DNA from 4 places in the Cobetia sp. 4B genome. Region 1 is predicted to be linked to each of the others. Evidence: predicted binding sites of a transcription regulator. Region 1 holds the regulator's gene; each other region holds the start of a gene.
What was found. Region 1 encodes FNR, which switches genes on or off when oxygen is low (the NO sensors DNR and NnrR bind a similar motif). Its sites were predicted from a motif close to TTGATNTANATCAA; they were not measured.

Region 1 (7,207 bases):
GGCCTGATGACACTCAAGGAGGATTGGCACTCATTGCGCCGGGATCCGCTTAACTGCCTGCTGGCGGCAGCTCTGATCAGCTTCGCCCTCGCGGTTCTTGAATACAGCCTGCTGTCATTGCCGACACTCAACGCCCTGACCTTCAGTGCCGCCAACAGTCTGTCGCCGGCAGCAAGCCTGGGGGTAGTCGCGACAGTCGCCATCGTGATGGCCTACCACCTGCTGCCCCCGATGCGCTCCCTCGCGCTGCTCAGGACGCACTCCCTGCTGGCCATCATCGGCACCCTGCTGTGCGTTGCCGCCAGCTGGGCCACCACGCTGCTTCAAGGCAGCATGTGGCATGTGCCGGCAGATGACGGCAGGCCGCTATATACCTTGAGCGAGGTGCTGGAAGTGGCCCGCATGCCGATGATGATCTCGCTGGGCGGGCTCGCCTGCTGGGCGCTCGGCTTGCTGCTGATGCTCCTCAATGTGACGCGCACCCTGGCTGATCAAAAGAGCGAACGCCAAGCCGCTCACGAGCGCCAGCGCCTGAGCTCCGGCTCGCACAAGGCATCATCAGAACCTGCCAGGCACTCTGCGCCCCCCTCTACCACGCCCCCTGGCACAGCCTCGGGAGGGCACTACGCATGAGACATGTCCTGCTCGAACGTCACGCCGGCCTGATGACGGCACTATGCCTGCTCACCATGAGCCTCGGCGCCCTCGCCCAGCTGGTGCCGCTCGGGGCTCACCCCAGTCTCGCCAGCGCACCCGAAGACCTCAAACCGCTGAGCGCCCTGGCGCTGGAGGGCCAGCGCATCTACCAACGCGAGGGCTGTCAGCAATGCCACACACGCATGGTGCGCGATCTACCGGGCGATACGGCGCGCCACGGCGATGCGACGATCGCCCGGGAGCGCTACTACGACCGCCCTTCGCTTTGGGGCGTCGAGCGCTGGGGGACGGATTTGAGCCAGCTGCCTGCGCAGCATGATGACGCCTGGCAGCGCCTGCATCTGAATGACCCGCGCAGTCAGGTGCCGGGCTCAGCGATGCCCGCCTACCCGTGGCTGTTCGAGCGGGCGTTGAGCGGCGAAGGCATCGCGGCCCGCATGCGAGCCCTGCAAGGCCTGGGCGTGCCCTACGCGGAAGACGAGATTCTCGCCGCCCCCAATGACGTGCGTGGCACTGCCGAAATCACGGCGCTGCTCGCCTACCTGCAGCAGGCCGCCCCCGCGAGCGACATCGCCAGCCGCGACCCATGACAGGACACCGCTCAGGAGACACGACATGAATCTGCTGGAGACAACTGGACTCCCCCTGTTCTGGAATCTCTGGGTGCTGGCCCTCACGCTGGGCAGCCTGGTGCTGTTCGCCATGCTGGCACTGGGCAGCCTTTCGCGCGCCGCCAGCGCTGACAGCGACGAGCGCGAAGGCGATGGCCCCATGCAGGAACATCGCATCAACGGCGTACGTCAGCCTGACACACCAGCGCCACGTGCCTGGGGCATACTGGCACTGGCGACGCTGGCCGGCGCACTGATCCTGCTGCTCGGCGCAGCTGGCTGAGGCAGGTCGTCGCGGTATGGTCATGCGGGGCCAACCAGGCCTAAAGTTCACACACCTTGCAACGCCCATGGGTTGGGCAGGATAATGAATTAATAAAATCTAATATTATGGCGCCACGAAATTGCACTGCCCCAGCCGATGAGCGCTCAGACCCTGGCCGCTCGAATCACATCGGCTGAGCAGGGTAGCGGCGGGCGACAAGGCCCCGCCCCACCATTCGTTGCGCCCGAAAGACCCCTCCGCTGCCCTGCCCCAGGGGTAGCGGTGACATTCCTCAGGAGAGTCACCATGACGGCCAATGCACAGGCATCACACCGCTTGCGCGCCCATGAAGCCCGCTGCCAGACCTGTTCGCTGAGTTCACTGTGCCTGCCACTGGCACTGAACATGGAAGATATCGACCAGTTTGACGCCATCATCCGCCGTCGCGCGCCACTCAGAAAAGGGGAAGTACTCTTCACCCAGGGCGATGCCTTCGATTGCGTCTTCACGGTGCGCTCCGGAAGTCTCAAGCAGATCACCAATGAAAACAGCGGCATGGAGCAGCTGACCGGCTTCTACCTGCCCAGCGAGCTGGCCGGGCTGGATGCCATCGACAGCAATTGCTATCCCGGCACTGCGGTGGCGCTGGAAACCACCACCGTCTGCGAGATTCCCTTCGACCGCCTCAATGCGCTCTCGGAGCAGATGCCGGAGCTGAGGACCCAGCTGTTCAAGAGCCTGAGCAAGGAGTTGCACGAAGATCGCCGCATGATGATGCTGCTGTCGCGCAAGACAGCCGATGAGCGACTGGCGAGCTTCCTGGTCAACCTGTCACAGCGCTTCCGTCGCCGTGGCTATTCGCCGTACAGCTTCCGCCTCTCGATGGCACGCGCCGATATCGGCAACTATCTGGGGCTGGCCGTCGAAACCATCAGCCGTATCCTGACCCGCTTCCAGACCCAGGGGCTGGTCGACATTCGTGCCCGCGAGGTGCATATCCTGCATCTGGATGGCCTGATCGAACTGGCCGAAGGCGAGTGTCAGGGTGGTCGCTGATGACGCCTGCTGACAGCACAACACGCTGAGCGACACTGCGCTGATCCGCCGCCAGGGCGCCATGCCGGCACCACACAAGACAGAAGCCCGCCACGCAATTTGCGTGGCGGGCTTCTTCTTTCTGTCAGGCCAGTCGTCAGTCGTCCTGACAACCCTGACAACCCTGACAACCCTGACAGCCCAGATAGTCATGACAATAGGGCTTGTCTCGGCCTTCGCTGGCGATCAGCGGTTCTCGAGGCGGTTATAGTCCAGCAGGCCCGCTTCGACAGGGCGATCAGCATAGTTGGTGCGCAGCACGCTGTCGGAGAACTCCCAGAAGCGCGGGTCAGTCCGGCGCACCCCGATATCGGCCTGCAGGGCGCGATAGTCCTCTTCGGTCTCGAGTGCCGCCACACGCTCTGCCAGCCCCGTCAGGGTGTCAGGCGTCAGACGCCAGAAGGCATTCGGGTAATCGCCCGCCACGCCCCGCAAGACATCGAGAGTGTCTTCCTCAGGACGGCGATTTTCCTCCTCATCGAACAGACTGGTGATGTTGGCGTGGGCGGAATTGCGCAGCACGCTGTAAAGGCGCGGCGAGTCATCAGTGCCATCCTCCAGCGCGACGATCGTCACCTCCGGCATCAGGCTGGCCGAGACTCCCTGCACCGCAGCGAGGGCCTGCAGCTCATGTCGCACATGCTCATCCTCGACATTGCTCAGGCTGCGCTCATGGCCGAGTTCCGGTGCGAGGCGCTCCTGCATGCGCCGCATCAGCCCAAGGCGCGCCTGGTCCGGCGATGACAGCTCCTGCGGTGTCCAGACGATGCCACTGGGCGCATCGAACTGCGGCGGCTTCTTGAACAGCAGCTCGCCAAGGCCGGGGCTGACGTCGCGATACCAGCTGTCATGCACCGCCTGGCGCTCACCTGCCGGCAACAGCACCAGCAGGTTGTTCTCGCCTTCCATGCGCAGGAAGTCCATGTACAGACGGGTGACCAGCTGATGGCCGAGATTGCCGTAGACATCGAAGCCGGCGACCAGCAGATAGTGGATGCGCTCCAGCATCGGGTAATCGATGATCCAGCCCGTCTTGGGCACGCCACCGACCAGCCCCTTCATCACCGCCGCATTGTCGAAGTGGCGATAGATGGTCAGGGCCGCGTTGGGGTTGCGCCCCTGGCCGGGGCCCTCGGTCCAGCCGCTGCCGTCCCACAGCACTCGCTCATCCAGGCGCAGATCGCCATCGAGATAGGCCTGGGACATCAGGCGCTGCTTGGCCTTGAGATAGGCGGTCTGCTTGCTCTCGAACTTGACCCAGGAGCTGATCGGCAACGCATTGCTGCTCTGCTCGGCGGGCAGGCTGAGATTCTTCCCTTCCTCGGCCAGGGTGCGTTCCACTTCCGGGTGACTGAACATCTTCGGGTCAGTGAAGCCGACCCAGAAGTGATCATTGATCACATCCACCGCGACCTGCCCGCGACAGACCGGCCCCTTGATGAAGCCCATGATGGTGTTCTGCGACTCATCCAGCATGAAGCGATAGCGTGACTCGGCCGGAATGGCCTCGAAGGTCAGGAAAGGATTCGAGGCCGTCTTGAGGTCGTAATCCGGCAGGTCATCCACCGGGTAATCCGGCGCCAGGAACAGCGCCCGCCAGCGCTTGAAACGAGCATCATCGAGCGCATAGGGCAGATGATTCTTGGCCAGGATCGTCGCGCGCTCCTGCCACAGACGGTAATAGACCCGCGGACGCCCGGCGTCATCGTGGGGCATGCTCGCGCGCTCATCGCCGGTGTAGGAGGCATAGGGTGGATCGTAGGGGCGGCGCGTGGAGATGCGCTTGATCGGCTCGCCCGGCGGGGTGCTGGAACGCACCAGCTTGAAGAAGATCGGCCGTCCATCCGCGCCCTTGATGCCCGGGAAATACACATGGCTCAGGAAGAGATGCTCGTAGATATAGCGATTCATCAGGCGTTGCTTGAGGCTGTCTCCATTGAAGAAGCGCTCGGCCTGCTCGATATGCGGCATCAGCGCCTGGGGCAGCGGTGCCGGGCCCGTCATCGCGCCACCCTTGGCCAGCCAGTTCACCAGCGTGCGGTGCTCTTCATCGCTGACCTGTGGCAGGGCGTAGGGCATGCCCCAGTCAGGATGGTCTTCGGCGAACTTGTCGTAGCCCTCGACGGGGGCACACACCTGACTGCGATTGAGCGACAGGTCGAAGCGGTCTTCCGGCAATAGGCCATCTTCCGTCACCGGCAGCGGCGCCTTGCGCTTCTGGCTGAGCGCACGGAACAGCACACTGCCCTCCAGATTGGCGGCCGGAGAATCGAATCGCTCATTGAGCACCGGCGAGAAGTCCATGCTGCGCCACTGCTCGGTGGTGTCCGCGTCCTCGAACATGCGCGTCAGATTGGCCGCCAGCAGGCGCGTGCCATCGTAGACCGGCGCCGGATTCATGCCGCGATCGATCCCGGCGGCCGATGACATCTTGAGCTGACAGGGAGCGTCGTAGCAGCCATGACAGACCACGCAGCGCGTCTCGATCACCGGCTTGACCTCATCCTCCCACTGACGCCCGGCAAGACTGTCGTGTGACACCACCCGCTCACGCGGTGACGCGGGGCCGAAACGCTCATCGAGCTGATGAATCGCGACGGCACTGCAGCCCCCCAACAGTAGAACGAGCACGATGCTCCAGCGCCAGCGCGGTATGCGCCACAGGCGTCGAAGTAGGTCCGGCATGGGGAACTCCAGCAAGAGGAAGGGATATCGGCAATCGGGCAGATGATGGCGAAAGCGTACCATAAGCAGGCTCACGAATTCGGCAAGACTGCCTTTCCAAGCATAGTGAACAATGATGTCAGATTTTTTTGGCGTTTCCGCATCCAACTTTATTTTGACGGCGTATGACTTCATGACCCGCCTGAACGAGCTGTCTGACGCAAGCGGGCCACGATGTTCCTGATCCATAATTCAAAAAATACGGGCCCTGCCCGATAGGAAGCCATCATGACCATGAAGAAGACCGTTACTGCTGCCACCTTCGCCGCCGCTGCCGCCGCGCTGTTCTCCACTGCCGCCCTGACCTCGCTGCCGGTGCACGCCGGTGACAATGCCGTGAAGTGCTCCGGCATCAACTCCTGCAAGGGCACCTCCGAATGCGCGACCGCCAACAGCGCCTGCAAGGGCCACAACGCCTGCAAGGGCCAGGGCTGGTCGTACACTGCCAGCGCTGAATCCTGTGTCGGCGAAGGTGGTACTGTCGTCGAGGGCTGATCCTCAGGCACGCAGAGGCGTCTGCCCTGGCAGGCGCCTCTGGCGAATTCCCGACGGGAGGACGGCACACCGTCCTCCCGTTCCTGGTTCTGGCTCTAGCTCTGGTTCTGGCTCTGTTTCTGTCCGGGAACCCTGGCGGGTGTCTTTCAGCGCTCCTGACTCGCCCTCTGCCTCGCCCTTTTCCGCACCCTCTGCCTTCGCTCAGAAGAGGACTCACGCATGACGACAGCTGTCACCGCTCGCCTGCCCACGCCCACCAGCGCCGGTGTCGGTCAAGGGCTGGGCCTGCGCCCCGAGTACTACCACGAGATTCTGACGACGCTGCCGGACATCGACTGGTTCGAGGCCATCAGCGAGAACTACATGGGCCACGGCGCCAGCGAATCCGGTGGTCTGAGTACTGGTGGACTGAGTGCCGGTGGCAAGCCACTGCATCATCTCGAGCGAGTCCGCGAGCACTACCCCATCGCCTTGCATGGCGTCTCGCTGTCCATCGGTGGCAGCCATCCCATCGACAGCCGTTACCTGCGCGAGCTGCGCGCCTTGTGTGAGCGCATCGAACCGCTGTGGGTCTCCGACCACCTGTGCTGGACGCGCACCGGCGCGCATCAGTTCCACGACCTGCTGCCGCTGCCCTATACCGATGCCACCATCGACCATCTGGCCGAACGCATCGATCAGGTCCAGAACGCGCTCGGCCGTCAGTTATTGCTGGAAAATGTCTCCAGCTATCTGACCTGGCGCCCTGACGAGATGAGCGAATGGGAGTTTCTGGCCGAGGTCAGCCGCCGTGCCGACTGCCTGATCCTGCTCGACCTGAACAACGTCATCGTCTCGAGCCACAATCATGGCTTCGACCCGCTGACCTATCTGGATGCCATGCCGGCAGAGCGCGTCTGGCAGCACCATCTGGCCGGGCATATCCGGCAGGAGGTCTCCGGCGGCGAGCTGTGCATCGACACCCATGACCAGCCCGTCCCGGACGCCGTGTGGACGCTGTATGACGCCGCGCGGGAGCGCTTCGGCGATGTCGCCACCATGATCGAGCGCGACGACAACTTCCCGCCCTGGTCGGAATTGATGCAGGAGTACGCCGAGCTGCGTCGCCGTAGTGGTCGTCCGCTGGCGGATGCCGCGCGCGCGAACCAGACGGCAGACCACGGAGGGCTGCGCGCATGACGCAAGCGAGCCCCGCAGGCGGTGCTGATCGCAGCGCCCTGATGCAACTGCAGGAGACCACGGGCGCCTACCTCGCGACACCGAGCCCTGACACCCGCAGCGCGGCGGCCAAGGCCGTCATCAGTGATCAGCTTGCCAGTGCCGAGGAGCGCCTCGACATCTACGCGATGGCCTATCGGCT
Region 2 (7,207 bases), 590 kb from region 1:
CTACGTGATACCGCGGGGCGATGGCCGCATCGTGGCCGGCTCGACGCTGGAGGAGGTCGGCTTCGACAAGGCGACCACCGCCGAGGCGCGCGAGTCACTGATCAAGAGCGCCTGCGAGATCATTCCCGCGCTGGCGGAGTGTGAGGTCGAGCACCACTGGGCGGGACTGCGCCCCGGTTCGCCGACCGGTACGCCCTTCATCGGTGCCGTGCCTGAACGCCGCCACCTGCACGTCAATGCCGGCCATTACCGCAATGGGCTGGTACTGGCGCCGGCCTCGACCCGCCTGCTGGCGGATCAACTGCTCGGGCGCACGCCGATCATCGACCCCGCGCCTTACCAGCCCGAGACCCTGCTGGCCGAGATCGCTACGCTGGATGCGTCGTCAGATGCCGGTGAGACCCGCTGGGCCTGAGTATTTTCGTGTTGTCTTTCGCCATCGAGCGCTTCGCCTCGGTGGCGAATCATTTGCGCGGTCCTTCGTCGAGGAAGTGCTGCTGGTGTTTTTGGCAGCAGAAGTGCAGCGCCTCATGGCGGATGGCGTCATTTTCCGGCAGATGCAGGTCGCAGTAGGCGCAGCGCACCATGTTCTGCGCCTCGCGTTCGGCGGGGCTGTCGTTGCCGTAGTCGTCCTGGCTCAGCTTCCATTGGCGATACATGCGGTAAAGGCGCAGGCCGGCCCAGAACAGGGCGACGAAAACCAGCAGACGGATGATCAACAGGCTCATTCCTATATGACTCCCAGATGAGGCGGCGCGCGTGGCTTTTGCCAGCGGCGCGACCTTGCGGGACAATGGCGGCCAACATGATGACAGGTGGGCCGGTGCACGGCTCAGTGATCTGAGCCAGATGTCTGGCCACAGTGTACTGGCCCCTTATCGAACCGCCAATCGAGAGATCCTTACCGCATGCAAGATCTGACTCTGGTGATGGCCCAGCTCGACCCGCTGGTCGGTGATATTCCCGGCAACACTGCGCGTGCCATCGAATCGGTGCGTGAAGCGAGTCTTGAGCACAAGGCCGATGTCGTAGTGCTGCCCGAGTTGTGTCTGACCGGCTACCCGCCGGAAGACCTGCTGCTGCGCGAGTCCATGGAATCCCGCCTCGAGGAGGCGCGCGCCCAGATGGCGAAGAAGGTCGCGCCCGGCGTGATGGTCATCGTCGGCTACCCCGGCATGCGTGACGGCAAGCGTTACAACCTGGCCGGCGTGCTCAAGGATGGTGAGTGGATCGCCGAGTATGCCAAGCAGGCCTTGCCCAACTATCAGGTCTTCGATGAGCAGCGCTATTTCACGCCGGGCAGCGAGCCGTGTGTGGTCGAGTGCCGTGGTGCTCGCCTGGGCATCGTCATCTGCGAAGACCTGTGGGACGGCGCGCCGATCCGTCAGGCGCGCGATGCCGGTGCCGAGATTCTCGTCAGCCTCAACGCCTCGCCCTATCACCTGGAGAAGCCGGCCGAGCGCAATCAGCTGTTCGCCGAGCGGGCAGCCGAGGTCAATTGCCCGCTGGTCTACGTCAATCAGATCGGCGGTCAGGATGAGCTGGTCTTCGACGGGGGCTCTGCCGCCATCGATGCCGACGGCAAGACCTGCGTGCAGGCGCCGTGGTGGGATGTCGGCCTGATGCCGGTGCAGTTCCTCAAGGCAGAGGGTGGCAACTGGGTGCCGCAGAGTGGCGAGATCGCCGAGCTGCTGTCGCCGGAGGAGTCACTCTACTGTGCGCTGGTCACCGGGCTGCGTGACTACGTCAACAAGAGCGGCTTCAAGGGGGTGGTGCTGGGGCTTTCCGGGGGCATCGATTCCGGCCTGTCGCTGGCCATCGCCGTCGATGCGCTGGGCGCGGAGCGAGTACACGCCGTGATGATGCCGTATCACTACACCGCGGACATCTCCAAGGAAGACGCCGCCGAGCAAGCCAGGCTGCTGGGCGTGAATTACGAGGTGATGCCCATCGCGCCGATGGTCGAGGCCTTCACCGAGACCCTGGCGGAGAGCTTCGCCGGCAGCGAGCGCGATACCACCGAGGAGAACCTGCAGTCGCGGTGCCGTGGCGTGCTGCTGATGGCCATCTCCAACAAGAAGGGCCTGATGGTGCTGACCACCGGCAACAAGAGCGAGATGGCGGTGGGTTACGCCACGCTCTACGGCGACATGGTCGGCGGCTACAACGCGCTCAAGGATGTCTACAAGAGCTGGGTGTTCCGTCTCGCCAACTGGCGCAACACCATGGGCCCGGCGATTCCGGAGCGCGTCATCACGCGCCCGCCGTCCGCCGAGCTCGCCGAAGACCAGCTCGACAGCGATTCGCTGCCGGACTACGACACCCTGGATGCGATTCTCACCCACTACATCGAGGGTGACATGAGCGCCGAGGCGATCATCCGCTCAGGCTTCGAGGAAGAGGATGTCTATCGCGTGGTGCGTCTGGTCGACCGTACCGAGTACAAGCGTCGTCAGGCACCGGTAGGCGTGCGCGTCACGCCGCGCGGCTTCGGGCGGGATCGTCGCTACCCGATCGTCAATGGCTGGGTGGCCGGCGAATGACGGATTGCGGATTCTTTGCGCAAGACGCTGAAAACGCCTGAATCCGACGATTCTGGCCATGCTGGCAGCACGAAAAAGCCCGTGATCGATGATCACGGGCTTTTCGATGGTGACGCCTGCCGGTCGTCAGACCGTCAGGTCGTCAGCCTTCACGTAACGCGGCTCGAAGGTACGGCCATCCAGACGTTCGTTGTCCGGATCATTCTGGATCAGCACCTTGAGCGTCTCGCTGGCACGGTCACGCAGACCGAGGCCCAGATAGCCCTCGACCATCACGGCCAGCGCATCGCGGGTGGCAGGAGTGTTAGGGTAGTGCTCAATGACCCACTCACCCCGCTTCACGGCAGCCAGATAGGCCTGCTTGCGCAGGTAGAAATCGGCTGTCTGCAGCTCGCCGCGCGCCAGTACGTTGCGCAGATAGATGATGCGCTGACGGGAATCTGCCGCGTAGGTGCTGTTGGGGAAGCGACGTACCAGCTCACCGAAGTCGACGTAGGCATCGCGTGTCGCGCCCAGGTCACGCTTGGAAATATCGATCAGATCGAGGGATTCCAGGCTGAAACGACCCGCGCTGTACGCTGCCAGTCCACGCATGTAGTAGGCATAATCGACCTGCGGGTGATCGGGGTGCAGGCGAATGAAACGGCTGGCCGCGGCGCGTGCCGCCTCCCAGTTGTCGACCTGGTAATAGGCGTAGATCAGCTCCAGCTGCGACTGTTCGGCGTAGCTGCCGAACGGGAAGCGAGTATCCAGGGCTTCAAGTTGTTGCACAGCGGAGTTGAAGCGGCTGGTATCCAGGGAAACCTGGGCCTGACGATACAGGTCCTGCTCCTGAAGATCCGGTGCCGGCTCGTTGGACGCACAGCCAGCCAGCAAGGTGCTGGCCAGGGCGAGGGCAGTCAAGGGAAGGGCGCGCATCGGTTTCCTCATCTCGGGCAATCCATGGCGGGCATGCTAGAATCCGCCGATCCGCACTCACTATAAAGCAAAGGCCCTTTCGTGCGAAACGGCCTCAGAGAGCAATATGGCAGACACCATCAACCGCGAAGAGCGGATCCCGGAGGCGATGATTGGCATGCGCCTTGATCAGGCCTGCGCCGAGATCTTCTCCGACTATTCCCGCGAGCGTCTCAAGCACTGGATCAAGACCGGTGCGCTGACCCTCGACGGTGCCGCCGTCAAACCCCGCGAGAAGGTCTATGGCGGTGAACGTCTGGCCCTGACCGCCGAGCTTGAAGAAGAAGTCAGCCACGAGCCGGAAGATATCGAGCTCGAGATCGTCTATGAAGACGACGACGTGCTGGTCATCAACAAGGAGCACGGCATGGTCGTGCACCCGGGCGCGGGTAACCACGATGGCACGCTGCTCAACGCCATCCTGCATCATTGTCCGGGCAATTCCATGATGCCGCGTGCCGGCATCGTGCACCGTCTCGACAAGGACACCAGCGGACTGATGGTGGTGGCCAAGTCATTGACCGCCCAGGCGGACCTGGTCGAGCAGCTGCAGGCCCGTACCGTGTCGCGCGAGTACGATGCCGTCGTCACGGGCGTGCTGACCTCCGGTGCCACCGTGGATGCGCCCATCGGGCGTCACCCCAAGGACCGCAAGCGTCAGGCCGTCACTCACAGTGGCAAGCCGGCGATCACCCACTTCCGCGTGGTGGAGCGCTTCCGGGGGCACACCCATATCCGCTGCAAGCTGGAAACCGGGCGTACCCACCAGATTCGCGTGCACATGGCGCACCAGCGCTATCCGCTGGTCGGAGACCCGGTCTACGGCGGGCGTCTGAAGCTGCCGCCGGGGGCCAGTGACCCGCTCAAGGAGCTGCTGCGTCAGTTCCCGCGTCAGGCACTGCATGCCCGTCGTCTCGCCTTCATCCACCCGATCACGGGCAAGGAAGTCGAATTCCGCGCCGAGATGCCGGGCGACATGCTGGTGTTGATCGACTATCTCAAGGAAGACATCGCTCGCTGAGGCGGCAGGCTCGCGCGACACGCCGCACAAGGAGAGGTTATGCACGACGAGAGTCTACGCCCGACCCTGATACTGCCGGACTGGCCCGCGCCGAGTCCGGTGCAGGCCTTCGTGACCACGCGTGAGAGCGGCCCCAGCCAGGGGCCGTATGCCGGCTTCAATCCGGCGCTGCATGTCGGCGATGACCCGGCGATGGTGGCGCAGGTGCGCGAGCTGCTCGCGGCGGAGGTCGATGATGGGCGTCCGCTGGCGTGGCTGGATCAGGTGCACGGCACTCAGGTGGTGGATGCCTTCGATGTCTGCCATGGCGAGGACCGGCCGGATGCCCCGCCACGGGCGGATGCCTGTATCAGTACAGGGACCGGGCAGGCCTGTGTGGTGATGACGGCGGACTGCCTGCCGGTGCTGTTCTGTGATCGGCAGGGCACGCGCGTCGGCGTGGCGCATGCGGGTTGGCGCGGGCTGGTCGAAGGCGTGCTGGAAGCCACCATCGAGCGTCTCGGTGATGACCCCGGCGAGCTGATGGCCTGGCTGGGCCCGGCGATCTCCAATGCGCAGTTCGAGGTCGGCCCCGAGGTGCGTGACGCCTTCATCGCGGACTTGCCTGAGGCCGATGACGCCTTCGAGGCCAGCCCCTACCGGCTCGGTCACTACATGGGTGATCTCTACAAGCTGGCACGCCTGCGTCTCGAGCGTGCCGGGGTCGGTCATGTCAGTGGCGGCCACTTCTGTACTGCTTCTGAATCCCGCTTCTATTCCCACCGGCGTGATGATGGCGTGACCGGACGCCTCGCCACGGTGATCTGGCTGCGCTGAGGCGCTGATCAGGGATCTCTGATCGGGACTTGGATCAGCGCATTCCGCCAGCTCGACATGCAGTACCCACAAACGCCCCGCCAACCTGATGTCTCAGGTTGGCGGGGCGCTTCTGTGTCTGGCAATGATGATGGCCGGCGGGGGTAGCCGGAATCTGACCTGGATCAGGCAAATGCCACAACATGCTGCAGCGCGGCGAATCCTGCCTTGAAAGCCGTGCACCAGCCCCCATCTTGAGAGTCAGATACGAAATGTTACAGGCGAAGCTCCTGAGAAAAGGAGTACCGCCATGACTCTCAGGAGAAGGCACCATGCGCATCGACAAACTCACCAGCAAGCTGCAGAACGCTCTGGCGGATGCCCAGTCGCTCGCCGTCGGGCGAGGTCACAATGAAATTCACCCGCAGCATCTGCTGCTGGCACTGCTGGAAGACCGCGATGGCGGTCTCAAGGCACTGGTCAACAAGGCGGGCGGCGATGCCACCAGTCTGATGAGCGGCCTCAAGCGCCAGCTGGATGACCTGCCGACCGTGTCCCAGTTCGACGGCAATGTCGCGCCCTCGCAGGCCCTCGGCAAGCTTCTGAATCTGGCCGATCGTGAAGCGCAGAAGCGCGGCGATCAATACATCGCCTCCGAGCTCGCGCTGCTGGCCGCGCTGGAGCTGGGTGGTGATCTCGGCAAGCTGTTCACCTCCTCGGGCATCAAGAAGCCCGCCCTGACGTCCGCCATCGATGCGCTGCGCGGTGGCGAAGCCGTGGGCGATGCCGATGCCGAGAACAATCGTGAGGCGCTCAACAAGTACACCCTGGATCTGACCGAGCGTGCGCGTGATGGCAAGCTCGACCCGGTGATCGGGCGTGACGAGGAAATTCGCCGCACGATCCAGGTGCTGCAGCGTCGCACCAAGAACAACCCGGTGCTGATCGGTGAGCCCGGCGTCGGCAAGACCGCCATCGTCGAGGGGTTGGCCAGCCGTATCGTCAATGGCGAGGTGCCGGAAGGCCTCAAGAACAAGCGCGTGCTGTCTCTCGACATGGGCTCGCTGCTGGCGGGGGCCAAGTTCCGTGGCGAATTCGAGGAGCGCCTCAAGTCGGTGCTGAAGGAGCTGGCGCAGGAAGAAGGCCAGGTCATCCTGTTCATCGACGAGCTGCACACCATGGTCGGCGCGGGCAAGGCCGAAGGCGCGATGGATGCCGGCAACATGCTCAAGCCGGCGCTGGCGCGTGGCGAGCTGCACTGTGTCGGTGCCACCACGCTTGACGAGTATCGCCAGTACATCGAGAAGGACGCCGCGCTGGAGCGCCGCTTCCAGAAGGTGCAGGTCGACCAGCCCAGCGAGGAAGACACCATCGCCATCCTGCGTGGCCTGAAGGAGCGCTACGAGGTGCACCACGGGGTCGACATCACCGACAGCGCCATCATTGCCGCCGCGCGGCTGTCCTCGCGCTACATCACGGACCGCCAGCTGCCGGACAAGGCGATCGACCTGATCGATGAGGCCGCGTCACGCATCCGCATGGAACTGGATTCCAAGCCGGAGGAGATGGACCGTCTCGACCGCCGACTGATCCAGCTCAAGATGGAGCGTGAAGCGCTCAAGAAGGAAACCGACGAGGCGGCGCTCAAGCGTCTCGGGGCGCTTGAGGACCAGATCTCGGAGCTGGAGCGGGAATACGCCGACCTCGATGAGGTCTGGAAGGCCGAGAAGTCCAGCATTCAGGGCGCGGCCCAGTTCAAGGCCGAGCTGGAGCAGGCGCGTATCGATCTGGAGCAGGCACGCCGCGCCGGCGACCTCAGCCGCATGTCGGAACTGCAATACGGCGTGATTCCGGGGCTCGAGAAGCAGATCAGCGAAGCCGGCGAAGGCGA
Region 3 (7,207 bases), 240 kb from region 1:
GGAAGCCCCCTTGAGAACGATCGAGACAACGCCATGACACACCACATCAGCTACTACCATGCCCATCTCTACTACACCGATGAGCAGAGCCTGGCCGCCGCTCGCGAACTGGCGGCCCAGGCCGAGCAGCGCTTCACGCTGCGCGTCGGGCGCTTCCACCAGCAGCCGGTCGGCCCGCACCCGCTGTGGAGCTGTCAGCTGTCCTTCCTGCCTGAGGAATTCGGGCGCATCATCCCGTGGCTGGCACTCAACCGTGGCTCGCTGGACATCTTCGTGCACGCCGGCACCGGCGATGACCTCTTCGATCACACCCAGGGCGTGATGTGGCTGGGCAACTCGCATACGCTGAATCTCGCTGCCTTCGCCAGCGAGTGAGCCCGCGGCAAGCATTGAGGCCCGGGCAATGGTTGACGCCCACCGCGGGCCTGACACGCTATCATCGCCTGACACCACTGACTCAAGGATGCCCCCATGACGCGACTGCGCCGCCTTTCCCCTCGTGCTGCCCTGCTGGGTGTGATGGCCTCAGGCCTGCTGCTGGCCGGCTGTGATGACAACGAGGTCGGGGATGTCTCGCTGGGCCTGTTCACCACCAAGGACATCAAGATCGAGAGCCTGATCGACCCCAAGGTGCCGGGCGTGACCTGCCACCTGAGCAACATCGAGGCGGACCTCGACTTCTCCGATCCCTCCGACATGAGCATCGCCTGCCGCCAGACCGGCCCGATCACGGCGGAGATGATCGCCGACATCGACACCTCCAAGAGTGGCGAGGAGGTCTATCGCAAGTCCAAGAGCGTGCTGCTCAAGAGCCTCAAGATTCGCCGCATTCTGGATCGCGACTCCCAGAGCCTGCTCTATATCGCCTACAGCACCAAGGAAACCAGCGGCAGCTTCAAGCATGCGCTGAGCAGCGTGCCGCTGTGGGGCAGCGACGCCTGGCAGGCACCGGCAGCGCAGTGAGGCACCCGAGCGTCTGAATCAAGCCCCGATTGATCAAGCGCTTACTCATCAAGCTCTGACTCAACAAGCTCTGGTTCATCAAGCGAAAGCTTCACCATCATCCCCTTGAAGTTGTGGGCTGTCGCTCCAAGGTCTTGTGTAACGGCTAGCCAGCCGGATTTTCATTCGCATGACGCAAAGGAGTGACACACGATGTCGAGCCCGGAGCACAAGCAGAAGATCTGGAAGCTGATCAAGGATGTGAAGGTCGGCATGTTGGTGACGCAAGGCGACGGCATGCCCCACGCCCGCCCGATGCATCTGGTGCAGGATGACTACGACGGCACCCTGTGGTTCTTCACCCGCGCCAGCGCCGAGAAGGTGTTTGAGGCCAAGAAGGACAGCGAGGTCTGCCTGAGCTTTTCCGATCAGGATGATGGCGTCTACGTGTCGCTGAGCGGTCATGCCAATCTGCACCGTGATCAGGGCCTGATCGACAAGTTCTGGAATCCGTTCGTGGCCGCCTGGTTCCCGGAAGGCAAGGATGACCCCGACGTCACCCTGCTGGAGATCTCGGTGCAATCCGGCGAGCACTGGAAGGCCAAGGAGAGCAAGGCCTATCAGCTCTACGAGGTGGCGCGCGCCAACCTCGACAAGGACCACACCCCGGACATGGGCGAGAACGAGAAATTCGGCACGGTGTAAGCAGAAGCCCGAGCTCGTCATGGAGAGCTCTTTGCAGTGCCCGTGTGAGAGCCAACGCGCACGACCATGCCAGACACGACAACGCCAGCCCTCGGGCTGGCGTTGTCGTGTCTGGCAGCCTGCCGTTTCCAGCAGGCCTGTCATCGGTGGTGAGGATTCAGGTCAGCGAACACCTCAGGCCTTCATGTCGAGCACGATGCGCCCTTCGATCTTGCCGTCGATCATGCGTCCGAAGATGTCGTTGATGTCCTCGAGCTTGCCGGTCTGCACGGTGGCGGCGACCTTGCCTTCCGCGGCGAAGTCCAGCGCCTCCTGCAGGTCCTGACGCGTACCGACGATGGAGCCACGCACCGTGATGCCATTGAGCACGGTGGAGAAGATCGGCAGCGGGAAGTCGCCCGGCGGCAGGCCGTTGAGCACCAGGGTGCCGCCACGGCGCAGCATGTTCTGGGCCTGATCGAAGGCCTTGGGTGATACCGCCGTCACCAGCGCGCCATGCGCGCCGCCGATGTCGCGCTTGATGACGCTCGCCGGGTCTTCCTTCATGGCATTGACGGTCACGGTCGCGCCCAGACGGCGGGCCAGTTCCAGCTTGGCATCATCCACATCCACCGCCGCCACGTTCAGGCCCATGGCGCGTGCATACTGCACCGCCATATGTCCCAGCCCACCGATGCCCGAGATCACCACCCACTGGCCGGGGCGGGTGTCGGTCATCTTGAGTCCCTTGTAGACCGTGACCCCGGCGCACAGCACCGGCGCGATCTCCACGAAGCCCACGCTGTCCGGCAGGCGGCCGACGTAGCCTGCGTCCGCCAGCGTGAACTGGGCAAAGCCGCCATTCACCGAGTAGCCGGTATTCTGCTGGCTCTCGCACAGCGTCTCCCAGCCACCCAGACAATGCTCGCAGTGGCCGCAGGCCGAGTAGAGCCAGGGCACCCCGACACGATCGCCTTCCTTGACGTGGGTGACGCCCTCGCCCACCGCCGCGATGGTGCCAACGCCTTCATGGCCGGGAATGAACGGCGGATTGGGTTTCACCGGCCAGTCGCCATGCGCGGCGTGCAGGTCGGTATGACAGACCCCGGAGGCGGCGACCTCGACCAGAATCTCGCCACGTCCCGGGCGCGGTACCGCGACCTCCTCGATCACCAGCGGTGCACCGAATTCACGTACCACGGCGGCTTTCATGCTGTTATCCATGACGTACTCCTCATCCATTGAAGACTGACGAACATTCAAGAAAGACGGACATTCAAGACAGACGAACCAGCAGAGTTGCGGCGGAGAGTTGCGCCGGAGAGTGTGGGCTTGCGCCTGCATGCGCCAGCGCCCGAGCCAGTGCAAAGCTTGCCTCTCCATTGAAACCGGACGCAGCGCTCCCTGCCCTGCGCCAGATCAAGCAATCGGATCTGGCGCGGGCATCGTTGTCATTTTCTCAAGCAAGAATCGCGGGAGGCGTGCAGCACCACCCAAGGCGGTGGCGCTGCCAGCCAGGCCTAGAAGAAGCCGAGCGGATTGATGTCGTAGCTGACCAGCAGGTTCTTGGTCTGCTGGTAGTGCTCCAGTGCCATCTTGTGGGTCTCGCGACCGACACCGGATTTCTTGTAGCCACCGAAGGCGGCATGGGCGGGATACTGGTGGTAGCAGTTGGTCCACACACGACCGGCCTGGATGCCACGCCCCATGCGGAAGGCGACGTTCATGTCACGGCTCCAGACGCCGGCGCCGAGACCGAATTCGGTGTCATTGGCGATGGCCAGCGCCTCGGCCTCGTCACGGAAGGTCGTGACGGCCACCACCGGCCCGAAGATCTCCTCCTGGAAGACCCGCATCGAGTTGTTGCCCTTGAGCAGGGTCGGCTGGATGTAATAGCCGTTGGCCAGCTCGTTCTCCAGCTGCTCGCTGCTGCCACCGGTGAGCACCTCGGCGCCTTCCTCGCGGGCGACATCCATGTAGGACATGATCTTGTCGAACTGCTCGCGGGAGGCCTGGGCGCCGACCTGCACGTCGGTGTCCAGCGGGTTGCCGCGCTTGATGGTCTTCACGCGCTCCATCACCCGAGCCATGAAGTCGTCGTAGATGCTTTCCTGGATCAGGGCGCGTGACGGGCAGGTGCACACCTCGCCCTGATTGAAGAACGCCAGCACCAGGCCTTCGGCGGCCTTGTCGATGAACTCGGGTTCGGCATTCATGATGTCGGCGAAGTAGATGTTGGGCGACTTGCCGCCCAGCTCCACCGTGGAGGGGATGATGCTGTCGGCGGCGCACTTGAGAATGTGCGAGCCCACGGGAGTGGAGCCGGTGAAGGCGATCTTGGCGATGCGCTTGCTGGTGGCCAGCGCCTGACCGGCCTCAGCCCCGTAGCCGTTGACGATGTTGAGCACGCCCGCCGGCAGCAGGTCATTGATCAGCTCCGCGAGCACCAGAATCGAGGCCGGGGTCTGTTCCGCCGGCTTGAGCACCACGCAGTTGCCGGCCGCCAGCGCCGGGCCGAGCTTCCAGGCCGCCATCAGGATCGGGAAGTTCCACGGGATGATCTGCCCGACCACACCCAGCGGCTCATGGAAGTGATAGGAGACGGTATTGGCGTCGATATCGGCCGCGGTGCCCTCCTGGGAGCGCAGGCAACCGGCGAAGTAACGGAAGTGGTCCGCCGCCAGCGGAATATCGGCGTTGAGCGTCTCGCGCACCGCCTTGCCGTTGTCCCAGGTCTCGGCGACGGCCAGCATCTCGAGGTTCTGCTCGATGCGATCCGCGATCTTGAGCAGGATGTTGGAGCGCTCCTGCACCGAGGTCTTGCCCCAGGCAGCGGCTGCCTTGTGGGCGGCGTCCAGCGCGAGGTCGATATCCTCCGCACTCGAACGCGGGATACGGCAGAAGGCCTCGCCCGTCACGGGGCTGACATTGTCGAAGTACTCACCCTTCACCGGCTCGACGAAGCGACCGCCGATATAGTTGCCGTAGATATCCTTGAACGTGACCAGCGCATCGGCGCTGCCCGGGGAGGCGTAGATCATGGCGAACTCCTGTTGGCCGGATTCACGAGTGGCGCTCGTGATCGACGGCCTGTTGTTGTCGTTGCTGCGCAGTTGTTGTTACTGAAAAGTCGTTGTCGTTGCTGAGAAGTCGTTGTCGTGTCAGCGAAACGCCTGTGTTGGCCCTTCTGCAGTGGCCCCGTTGGCGCTGACCCGCTGCCCGATCCATCAAGAGGTACTTGATCAGGCGACTCTCACAGTCTTGACCACCGACGCCAATCGCGACATGCCCCCATGGGCGGAGACCGTCTCATCCCTTGGGAGGAGAAAAGGAAGGAGAAACGAACGCCGCCATACCGCGAAGGCCGCAAGGCACGACACCACGCCATGACGTTATGCTCAGGCTAGCCATGAACAGAAAAGCCTTGATCAGGATATCGCCCGCCACCGGCCAGGAGCCTCCATGTACCGTCTGTTGATCGCGGATGACCATCCGCTGTTCCGTGATGCCATCAGTCGTACCCTGAGTCTGAGCGTCGCTGACACCCCGGCACCACCCTACGAGCTGCTGCAGGCCGCCAGTCTCGCCGAGACGCTCAGCCTCATCGACGCGCATGCCGATAGCCTCGACCTGCTGCTGCTGGATCTCGACCTGCCCGACAGCCACGGCCTGGAAGGCCTGACGCGCTTGCGCCAGGAGGCAGACTGGCTACCGGTGGCGATTCTCTCCGCCCACGAGGCGCGCGAGACGGTGCTGGAAGCCTTGGCACTCGGCGCGGTGGGCTATCTCTCCAAGTCGAGCTCGGCGGAGGTATTGCGCGAGGCGCTCGCGCGCATGCTGGCCGGTGAGGTCTATGTGCCCGCCCGCCTGATGCGCGCCGCCCCGCGTCCGGCGCTGGCGAGCCAGGCGGCTTCCTCCTCAGCCTCGGCATCGGCCTCTGCACCAGTGCCACCGCCAGCCCCTCAACTCGCGCCGAGCCTCAGCGAAGCGGAATTCGCGCAGCGCTGGCAGACCCTCACCACCAAGCAGCGCGGCGTGCTGGAGCGCATGGTGCTGGGCGAATCCAACAAGATGATCGCCTGGCAGCTGGGCGTGGCGGAAACCACCGTTAAGTCGCATGTCTCCGCCATCCTGCACAAGCTGGGGGTCGCCAGCCGGGTACAGGCGATTCTGCTGGCCAGCCACGCCCTGCCTGCCGTGTCTGGCGCGAGCGCGCCTCCTGCCGCCCCACAACGCGCAACGCCCCGCCGGGGCGCTCACGAATGAGGCACACAGCGGGGCGTTGCGAGGGCCTGCCACCGGCAGGGCTTTTACCTCTCACAAGGGCATAGGAACTGGGGCATAAAGCATGGGGCCTACATCAGCTCGCCGACCAGCACATAGCCATTGAGCAGGATGATGATCGCCGCGACCAGCACCCCGATGGCCGTCACCCAGTGACGATTGACCAGATCCCCCATCAGGCGGCGGTTGGCGGTGAACATCAACAGCGGCACCAGCGCGAAGGGAATCCCGAAGCTGAGTACCACCTGGCTTGCGACCAGCACCTGCTGCTCCGGCAGCTCCATCAGGATGATGGCGATGGCCGGTGCCATGGTGATCACGCGGCGCAGCCACATCGGAATGCGGAAGTTGACGAAGCCCTGCATCACTACCTGACCGGACAGGGTGCCGACGATGGACGAGGACAGCCCCGCCAGCAGCAGCGTGAAGCCGAAGATGAGACTCGCCGCATCCTGACCCATCAGCGGTGACAGCAGCTTGTAGCTCTCGGTGATGGAGGCCACGCCGGTCTCGCCGTTGCCGTGGAAGACCTTGGCGGCCAGCACCAGCATCGCCATGTTGATCAGCCCCGCCAGCGCCATGCCGATGATGACATCCAGCCGGTAGTAGCCCATCACGCGACGACGCTGACCGCTGTCACGCACCCGGATGCGATTCTGGGACAGTGCGGAATGCAGGTAGATGACGTGGGGCATCACGGTGGCACCGAGGATACCGGCCGCCAGGAAGATGGCGTGGCTATCCGGGAAGTTCGGCGACAGCAGACCGTAGATGATCGGCTCCACCGGCGGACGGCTGAGAATGATCTCGAGCAGGAAGCCCGCCGAAACCGCCAGAATCATCGCGCCGATGATCATTTCCATCATGCGGAAGCCGAAACGCTGCATCACCAGCACCGCATAGGTGATGGCGCCGGTCAGCAGCGCCCCTTCCAGCATGCTGAGCCCGAACAGCAGATTGAAGGCCAGCGCCGCCCCCAGGAATTCGGCCAGATCGGTCGCGATGGCGACGATCTCCGCCTGCACCCAGAAGGCCCACACCACCGGACGCGGGAAGCGTTCACGGATGACCTCGGCCAGATTCTTGCCGGTCGCCAGCCCCAGCCGCGCGGACAGGGTCTGGATCAGCATCGCCATCAGGTTGGCCCACAGCACTACCCACAGCAGGGTGTAGCCATAGCGGGAGCCGGCCTCGATGTTGGTCGCGAAGTTGCCCGGGTCGATATAGGCGACGGCGGCGATCATCGCCGGGCCGAGGAATGGCAAGGCGCGGCGCAGGCGGCCAGCGAGACGGACAG
Region 4 (7,207 bases), 1.0 Mb from region 1:
CTGGTCACACCGCCACCACCAGCCCCAGCGCCACGGCGCCGCGCGGCCACGGCGATTACTGTGAAGCCGGGCTTGCCCGCCTGCTGGAGCAGCACGACCTCAATAGCTTCGATGCCCTGTGGCAAGTGGCAGCCCACGACGTCGACGCGCCGAATCGTGAACGCGGCGGCGTCTCGACGGTCTCGCTGCTGACGCTCGAGGATGAGGACGGCAACAGCCATCGCCTCTATCTCAAGCGCCAGACCAACCACCTGGGCCGCAGCCTGGCGCGCCCGCTGGGCGAACCGACCTTCTCTCGCGAATGGCGTGCCATCCGTCACTATCACGCGCTGGGAATACCGGCAGTGGACGCCGGCTGGTACGGCGAGCGGCGCGCAGGCCGGGAATGGCGCGCCATCCTGATCACCTTCGATCTCGCCGGGCGCGATGATCTGGACCACTGGCATGAACGCTGGGCGGAACTCGATGCCGCCATGCGCTCTCAGGTCATCACCGCCAGCGCCCGCCTCGTTCGCGAGATTCATCAGGCTGGCCTGATGCATGGCTGCCTGTTCCCCAAGCACATCTTCCTCAGTCGCCCGCCGAGTGAGCCGCCGGCCAGCACCTGGCGAATGGACGCCGTCATCATCGACCTCGAGAAGACGCGCCGCTTCTTGCTGCGCCGCCACGAGTGCCTGCGCGATCTCTACGTGCTGTGGCGCCGCCTGAAGGGCTGGCAGCACGATGAATGGCGACAATTTCTTGCCGTCTACCGCGATGCGGATGCGCAGAGCGCCGAGGTCAGTCAGTGGCTGGAACAGCTGGAAGCACGCGCCGCACGCAAGCGGCGCTGAGCCTGCAGAAGCCGGTGACGATCTTTGGCGTAGTGAGCAATAACCTCGCGCACGGCATGCGACCAAGGTCTTGGTCACCTTGCGCGAGGATGAATGAGGATGTCGCTCGAATGCGTCAGCACAAGTCTCACTCGTGAGACATTAAACTTCCCTGAAATAATCGGTAACATCCGCTAACAGGGCACCTAATAAGTTTTCAAACAACGTTCTAAAAAAATGCTTGCCAAACAGAACGCTGTTTTTTATAGTTTGCAGCGTCCCCTGATCGACGCAGCCACGCAGAGCACACGGCCCAAGCCGTAGGGTAGCGAGGCACTGCTGACAGGCAGCTTACGAAGCCAAGCTTCAAGGAGAATTACACATGAAAGCTATCAAGATCCTGACCGCTACTGTTATCGCCGGCACCATGGCTATGGGCGCACAATCCGCCATGGCATATGGCAAGGGTGATACCTTCCTGCGCGGTGGTGTTGCCAAGGTCGACGGCAAGAGCAACAACGGCAACGGTCTGATCGCCAAGGACGAGTCTGGCTTCGCCGGTTCCGTGGGCTACATGTTCCACGACAATCTGGCCATCGCCCTGCAGTCCACTGAAGAATTCAGCACTGACTGGGAAAACAGCGCCGGTGGCTTCGATCAGATGCCGATCAACCTGATGCTGCAGTACTACCCGCTGGGCGGTACTGAAGCCCGCGTCCAGCCGTACGCTGGTGTCGGCCTGAACTACACCCACTTCTCCGGTGAGTCTGCCGGTGGCCAGAGCATGGACATCGACGACAGCTACGGCGCCGCTGCCGAGCTGGGTGTGGACCTCAAGATCACCGAAGCCTGGGCCGTCAACGGCTTCGCTCGTTACGCCGACGTCAAGGCCGATACCAAGATCGCCGGTCAGGACGTGAACGACACCGAGCTGGACCCGGTCACTGTCGGTGCCGGTGTCACCTACCGCTTCTAAGTCCTTGCACGAGGCGTGAACATGCCTCCAGCGAGTACCTGGCAAGCCGTGTGATGCCGCGTCATGAAAACGTCAGCGATGGAGCTCGGCAACGTCGAGCCGTCCAGGCGCCAGATGGGCATCACACACAAACGCCGCAGACCTTCGGGTCTGCGGCGTTTTCGTTGTGGGCAGCCAACGGCTACACGGCGGATCTTGAACGACGTGGCGCAGAAATTGACCTGGATCAACCACGTCCCTGACCGAGCAAGAACGCCCGTAAACTCTTGCCCCAGATCAAATTTCTCGAAATTCGGCTACCTAGAATGAGGGCATTGTTTCCCGCCATCCTTCAGGAGCCATCATGTCCGACGTCGTCACTCGCTCAGCCTCCCTCCCCGCGCACCTGACTTCGCGTAGCCCGCGCTCTGCAGCACGCCCGTGGCAGCTTCTGGCACTGGCAGGCCTCACCAGCCTCGCGACTCTCGGCGCCGCACCGGCCATGGCCGTCGACTCGCTGAATGCCAGCTCTTATAGCTCTCTCAACTCTCTCAGCTCGCTCAACTCTCTCAACTACGGCGCCGGGCAGTTCTGGACGCGTGCGGGTGTCGCCAAGGTCTCGCCGAAGAGTGACAACGGTCGCATCGATGCCATCGGTGCCGACGTGGATGTCGATGATGACAGCGCCTTTGCCTTCACTCTCGGCTATCGCTTCACCGACACCTTCGGTATCGAGCTGCTGGCGGCGCAGGATTTCGACCACGACATCTCGCTCAATGGCCAGAAAGCCGGTTCCGTCGATCACCTGCCGCCGACCCTGACACTGCAGTACTACCCGCTTGGCGGACGTGAATCGCGCATCCAGCCGTACATCGGCGCGGGGGTCAATTACACCCACTTCTCCGATGAAACCCTCGACGATGGCACCAAACTCGAGATGGATGACAGCTGGGGCGCGGCCGCACAGATCGGCGTCGATCTGGTGATCAACGAGCACTGGGCGGCCAACGTCGCCGCCTGGTATCTGGATATCGATTCCGATGTCACCGTGGCGGGCAGCGTCAACGACAAGGTCGAGATCGACCCCATCGTGACCATGGCCGGGATCAGCTATCGCTTCTGATCAGCCACTTCCTGGCTAGCGCATCTGACTGGCCAGAAACGACAACGCCCCGCCAGCCCATCTCGGGCCGGCGGGGCGTTGTACTTGGTGAGTTGTGAGTTGTGCGCTCGGCACGCCTCAGCGCGGGGCGGCTTGCCCACTGTTCGTTACCGAGGCCTTGGAAGTTGCTGAAGCTGTTGAGGTTGAGGGCGTTGAGGGAGTTGAAGGCGAAGGCGGCGTGACGTCCTCCGCCGGCGCCTTGCTCACCTTGCCCGAACGCGGGCGGTCCAGCACCAGGCCCAGCACCACCAGTGCCGCGCCCGCCACCATCAGCGCGGTCCACTGCTCATCGAACAGCCACCATGCCATCAGCGCGGCACACGGCGGCACCAGGAAGAAGGTGCGCGCGACCTGATGGGCCTCGCCCCGCTCCAGCATCAGCATCAGCAGGCAGATGGCACCGACCGAGATGGCGATCACCAGCCAGGCCATGGTCATCAGCAGGCGCGGCGTGGGGTCAAAGGCAAAGCTGCCGACACTGGTCGCGGCGACGACGAATACCCCGCCCGCACCGAGATACTGGAACATCAGTCCCTCGACCAGCCCCATGCGCCCTGAGACCCGCTTCTGCCACAGCGTCGAGCTGGACACGCCGATCAGCGCCACCAGGCACCAGACGAGCCCGATCAGCGGCCACTCCAGGGTGCCCGCGCCATCCTTGGCAAGCCCTGCCCCCAGCACCAGACTGACGCCAATGGCACCACAGCCAAGCCCAGCCCACTGCTTGGCGCCCAGCCGCACGCCGAACAACGGCAGAGACAAGGCCGCCGTCACCAGCGGATGCAGACTGACCAGCAGCGCCGTCAGGCCCGCCGGCAGCCCCGCCTTGACCGCCGCGAACACGCCGCCCAGATAGGCGCCATGCAACAGCATGCCAATGCCCATCTGCGCCAGACGGTCGTTGCGCCGGCCCCACTGACGCGGCTTGCGGCGCAGCCACAGAATCACTCCCAGCACCGGCAGCACCAGCAGGCTGCGCACCAGCAGCAGGGTGAAGGGTTCAGCGTCCAGGGTACCGAAGCGCGCGGCGATGAAGCCGCTGGCGAACAGAAACACGAAGCAAAGTGGCATCCACATCACGCAGACTCCAGCGAGAGAAATGACAAGCGATCGGCCCATAGGCAGGTGCAGGACGTGCACCGACGGGACCACGACATGAGCCTTCAGCTTGCCGCGAACCCTCAAGGGGGCACAAGATACAGATAATCTCCAATTCAAGGGGTACAGACAGGCATGTCATCCGCCGAGCACGCTTCGTCCGCCAGCCGCCCTTCGCTTGCCGGCGATGCCATCAACTCAACCACCAGTTCAGGCGCCAGCTCAGGCGCCACAGCCGCGACGCTGCCGCGCTATCAGCAGCTGGTCGAGCGGCTCAAGGCCCAGATGGCGACGGGCAAACTGAGCGCAGGACAGCGCCTGCCTTCGCTAAGGCGGCAGGCGGCGCAGTCGGGGCTCGGCCTCAACAGCGTGATTCGTGCCTATGGCGAGCTGGAGGCGGCGGGCCTGATCATCGCCGAACCGCGCGCCGGCTATCGGGTCGCGCCATCGACGCAGGCTGCTCACGCCCCGGATGACCTGAATGGCGCCCTGAATGGCGGCTCACAGACCAGCCCGACTTCATCCCGTCATCCCGGCGTAGGGCAGCACGGACAGCACGGGCAGCGAGAGTCACATCACAGACCGCGCGCCATCACCACACTCACCATCAGTGACCCGGCATGGCAGGCGATGGCGAATGCCAGTGATCCGCGCCTGGCGCCGTTGGGTGCCGCTCACCCGGAGCTGGACGCCCCCGCCGTGCGTCGCCTGTATCGTCTGGCGCGCACTCAGCTCGGGGCGCATGCCCAGCATCCCAGCGCCTATGCTCTGCCGCCGGGCTCGAGCGCGCTGCGCACCGCCATCGCCCAGCACCTCAGCCACCACGGCCATCCCTGTGACAGCGAGGCCCTGTTGATCAGTCAGGGGGCGCAGCATGGCATGTCACTGCTGCTCGGCCAGCTGCGTGCCGCCAAGGGCCGCTGTCGGGTCGGCGTCGAAGCGCCGGGCTATTTCGGTATCGTGGCCGCCATCGAAGCCCAGGGCCATCAGGCGATCGCCATTCCGGCCCGCGCGCACCAGGGACTGGATGTCGAGGCGCTCGAGCGTCTGCTCGAACGTCATGATGACAAGACGCCCGCCCTGACGCTGGATGCCCTGATCGTGACCGCGGATGGCCACAATCCCCTGGGCGGGCAGCTGAGCACGCCAGATCGCCACCGCCTGCTGGCACTTGCGGCCCGCCACGCCATCCTGCTGGTCGAGAACACCACCTTTGCCGAGCTGAGCTTCGATACCCGCCATCCGTGGCTGGCCGACCTCGCCCATCGCCATGACGACAGGCCGATGCCTGCGCTGATCAGTCTCGGATCATTTTCCAAGACGCTGGACCCCCGCACCCGCTGCGGCTGGCTGTGGCTGTCACGGCCCGAGCAGGAGTCACCACTGGGGCTGCAGGCGATGATTCGGGCACGCTGGGCCAATGGCATGGGCGACATGCCGTGGATGCATGCTGCCCTGAGCGAACTGATCACCAGCGGGGATTACGGCCGCCATGTGCAGCGCATGCGACGCTGCTATGCGCGCCGCTTGGAACGTCTGCGCGCACACCTGAGCGCAGCGCTGGGTGACCGAGTCTGGCTGCCGCCGCCGAGCGGCGGCTATCTGCAATGGTGTGGCCTGCCCAGCCTTGAGGCGCGCCAGCTGGAGCAGTTGCATCAGGACCTGCTGAATGCAGGCATCGCCACCCTGCCCGGCAGCCTGTTCAATGCCGAACAGTCCGGCCTGCGTCTCAATGCGGCCCAGCTCGGCGAAGAAGCGATGCAGAACGCTGCGCGGCCCTCTGACGAGATTCCCCGCCAGCAGGAGATACTGGCGCGCCTCACCGCTCACCTGCAAAAAGCCCTCGCACAGGGCGAGGGCTGATTGAGGTGCGATGTCTGGATTTGCTTATGGCACAGACTTTCAGGCCATGCGTAGCGCCTGCTCGCGGCGACGTGCCCACACCTGATTGATCACCAGTGCCGCCACGATGACCGCTCCACCCAGCGCCAGACGCGCCAGGTCGGCGTCGCGGTTCCAGATCAGCAGATTGACCAGCAGGCCCGCCGGCACCAGCGCATTGTTCATGATCGCCAGCGTGCCGGCATCGACCCGCGTCGCGCCCTTGTTCCACAGGAAGTAGCCCAGCCCCGAGGCCACGATGCCCAGCCAGCCCAGCACCACGAAGTGCACCGGCTGCGACGGCAGCTTGTCAGTACTGCCGAACAGCAGGAACATCACGATCACCAGCGCCAGCGCGCCGAGATAGAACCAGCCGAACACATGGCGATGGGCGACATCCGCCGGCAGCTGCGGAGCAACCTGACGATAGGCCACCTGCCCGATGGCAAAGCACAGGTTGGCGCCCTGCACGACCGCAAAGCCGAGCCAGAAGCCGTCACTGACCCCGTTGTAGCGAATGATCGCCGCACCCAGCACCGCAATCGCGGCGGTCAGCAGGTAGAATGGCGATAGGCGCTTGTTCATCAGGTCATCGAGCAAGGTGATGTAGATAGGCGTGAAGATGGTGAACAGCAGCACTTCCGGCACGGGCAGCAGCAGAAAGGAGCGATAGAAGAAGATGTACATCAGGCCGAGCTGGATCGCGCCGATGGCCATCAACTGGAAGCGCAGACGACCGCTGATCGCCCGCGGGCGCATGAACGGCGCAAAGATCAGGCACGCCAGCACGATACGCGTCAGTACGGCCAGATAGCTATCGACCTGACCGGACAGATAGACGCCGATCAGGGAAAACGAGAAGGCCCAGAGGGCCGTGACACCAATCAGGTAGGACATGACGAGTAAACTCGGTAGCCAGAAGAAGTTGACACCAATTGTAACCCTCTATGCGCTGCTCGCGCAGATCCGCCAGCTGGATTTTTCGTCACGCTCCGGCCCGGCATCGCGCAATGCCTGGTCTGGCCAGGGAAGCGGCGAGGTGACGGTCTCTCGAGAAGCCGCTGCTTTCCCTCATGACGGGGCACGGCAGGCGGCTCAGCAAGAGGCGGAGAGCGTGGTATTTCTCGAGCAGGGCCAGTTCCAGCTCGAGGGCCAGTCATCCAGCGTCAACTTCCACAACCGCTATCGCTGGCAGCTGGCCGCGGATGGCGAGGCGCTGTCGCTCAGTCATGAACGTCGTGGACGCGATGCCGCCGTCTTCCTGTTCGATCTGGTGGCCGACAGCGCTCGAGGCGAAGA

Region 2: clpB (ATP-dependent chaperone ClpB) is a predicted target of FNR. The motif match lies at 5,492-5,505, and genes of this name have one in related genera.
Region 3: adhP (alcohol dehydrogenase AdhP) is a predicted target of FNR. The motif match lies at 3,036-3,049, and genes of this name have one in related genera.
Region 4: H2O77_RS05790 (OmpW family outer membrane protein) is a predicted target of FNR. The motif match lies at 2,005-2,018, and genes of this name have one in related genera.

What each region holds. Positions count from the first base shown of each region.
Region 1 covers NZ_CP059843.1:317,699-324,905, reverse strand. Annotated here, with positions in the region: gene H2O77_RS01470 (cbb3-type cytochrome c oxidase subunit I) at 1-633, shown strand, start outside; gene H2O77_RS01465 (cbb3-type cytochrome c oxidase subunit II) at 630-1,247, shown strand; gene H2O77_RS01460 (hypothetical protein) at 1,273-1,551, shown strand; gene fnr (fumarate/nitrate reduction transcriptional regulator Fnr) at 1,840-2,589, shown strand; gene H2O77_RS01450 (fatty acid cis/trans isomerase) at 2,815-5,313, opposite strand; gene H2O77_RS01445 (hypothetical protein) at 5,581-5,847, shown strand; gene H2O77_RS01440 (DUF692 domain-containing protein) at 6,067-7,026, shown strand; gene H2O77_RS01435 (DNA-binding domain-containing protein) at 7,023-7,207, shown strand, end outside.
Region 2 covers NZ_CP059843.1:4,047,529-4,054,735, reverse strand. Annotated here, with positions in the region: gene thiO (glycine oxidase ThiO) at 1-415, shown strand, start outside; gene H2O77_RS16595 (PP0621 family protein) at 465-728, opposite strand; gene H2O77_RS16590 (NAD+ synthase) at 909-2,543, shown strand; gene H2O77_RS16585 (outer membrane protein assembly factor BamD) at 2,670-3,461, opposite strand; gene rluD (23S rRNA pseudouridine(1911/1915/1917) synthase RluD) at 3,568-4,521, shown strand; gene pgeF (peptidoglycan editing factor PgeF) at 4,561-5,337, shown strand; gene clpB (ATP-dependent chaperone ClpB) at 5,649-7,207, shown strand, end outside.
Region 3 covers NZ_CP059843.1:559,226-566,432, reverse strand. Annotated here, with positions in the region: gene H2O77_RS02430 (DOPA 4,5-dioxygenase family protein) at 34-375, shown strand; gene H2O77_RS02425 (CreA family protein) at 472-963, shown strand; gene H2O77_RS02420 (pyridoxamine 5'-phosphate oxidase family protein) at 1,156-1,647, shown strand; gene adhP (alcohol dehydrogenase AdhP) at 1,822-2,850, opposite strand; gene H2O77_RS02410 (aldehyde dehydrogenase family protein) at 3,147-4,667, opposite strand; gene H2O77_RS02405 (response regulator transcription factor) at 5,089-5,892, shown strand; gene H2O77_RS02400 (Nramp family divalent metal transporter) at 5,982-7,207, opposite strand, start outside.
Region 4 covers NZ_CP059843.1:1,344,355-1,351,561, reverse strand. Annotated here, with positions in the region: gene H2O77_RS05800 (lipopolysaccharide kinase InaA family protein) at 1-833, shown strand, start outside; gene H2O77_RS05795 (OmpW family outer membrane protein) at 1,195-1,788, shown strand; gene H2O77_RS05790 (OmpW family outer membrane protein) at 2,270-2,890, shown strand; gene H2O77_RS05785 (DMT family transporter) at 3,008-4,006, opposite strand; gene H2O77_RS05780 (PLP-dependent aminotransferase family protein) at 4,163-5,890, shown strand; gene H2O77_RS05775 (DMT family transporter) at 5,930-6,805, opposite strand; gene H2O77_RS05770 (DUF6314 family protein) at 6,804-7,207, shown strand, end outside.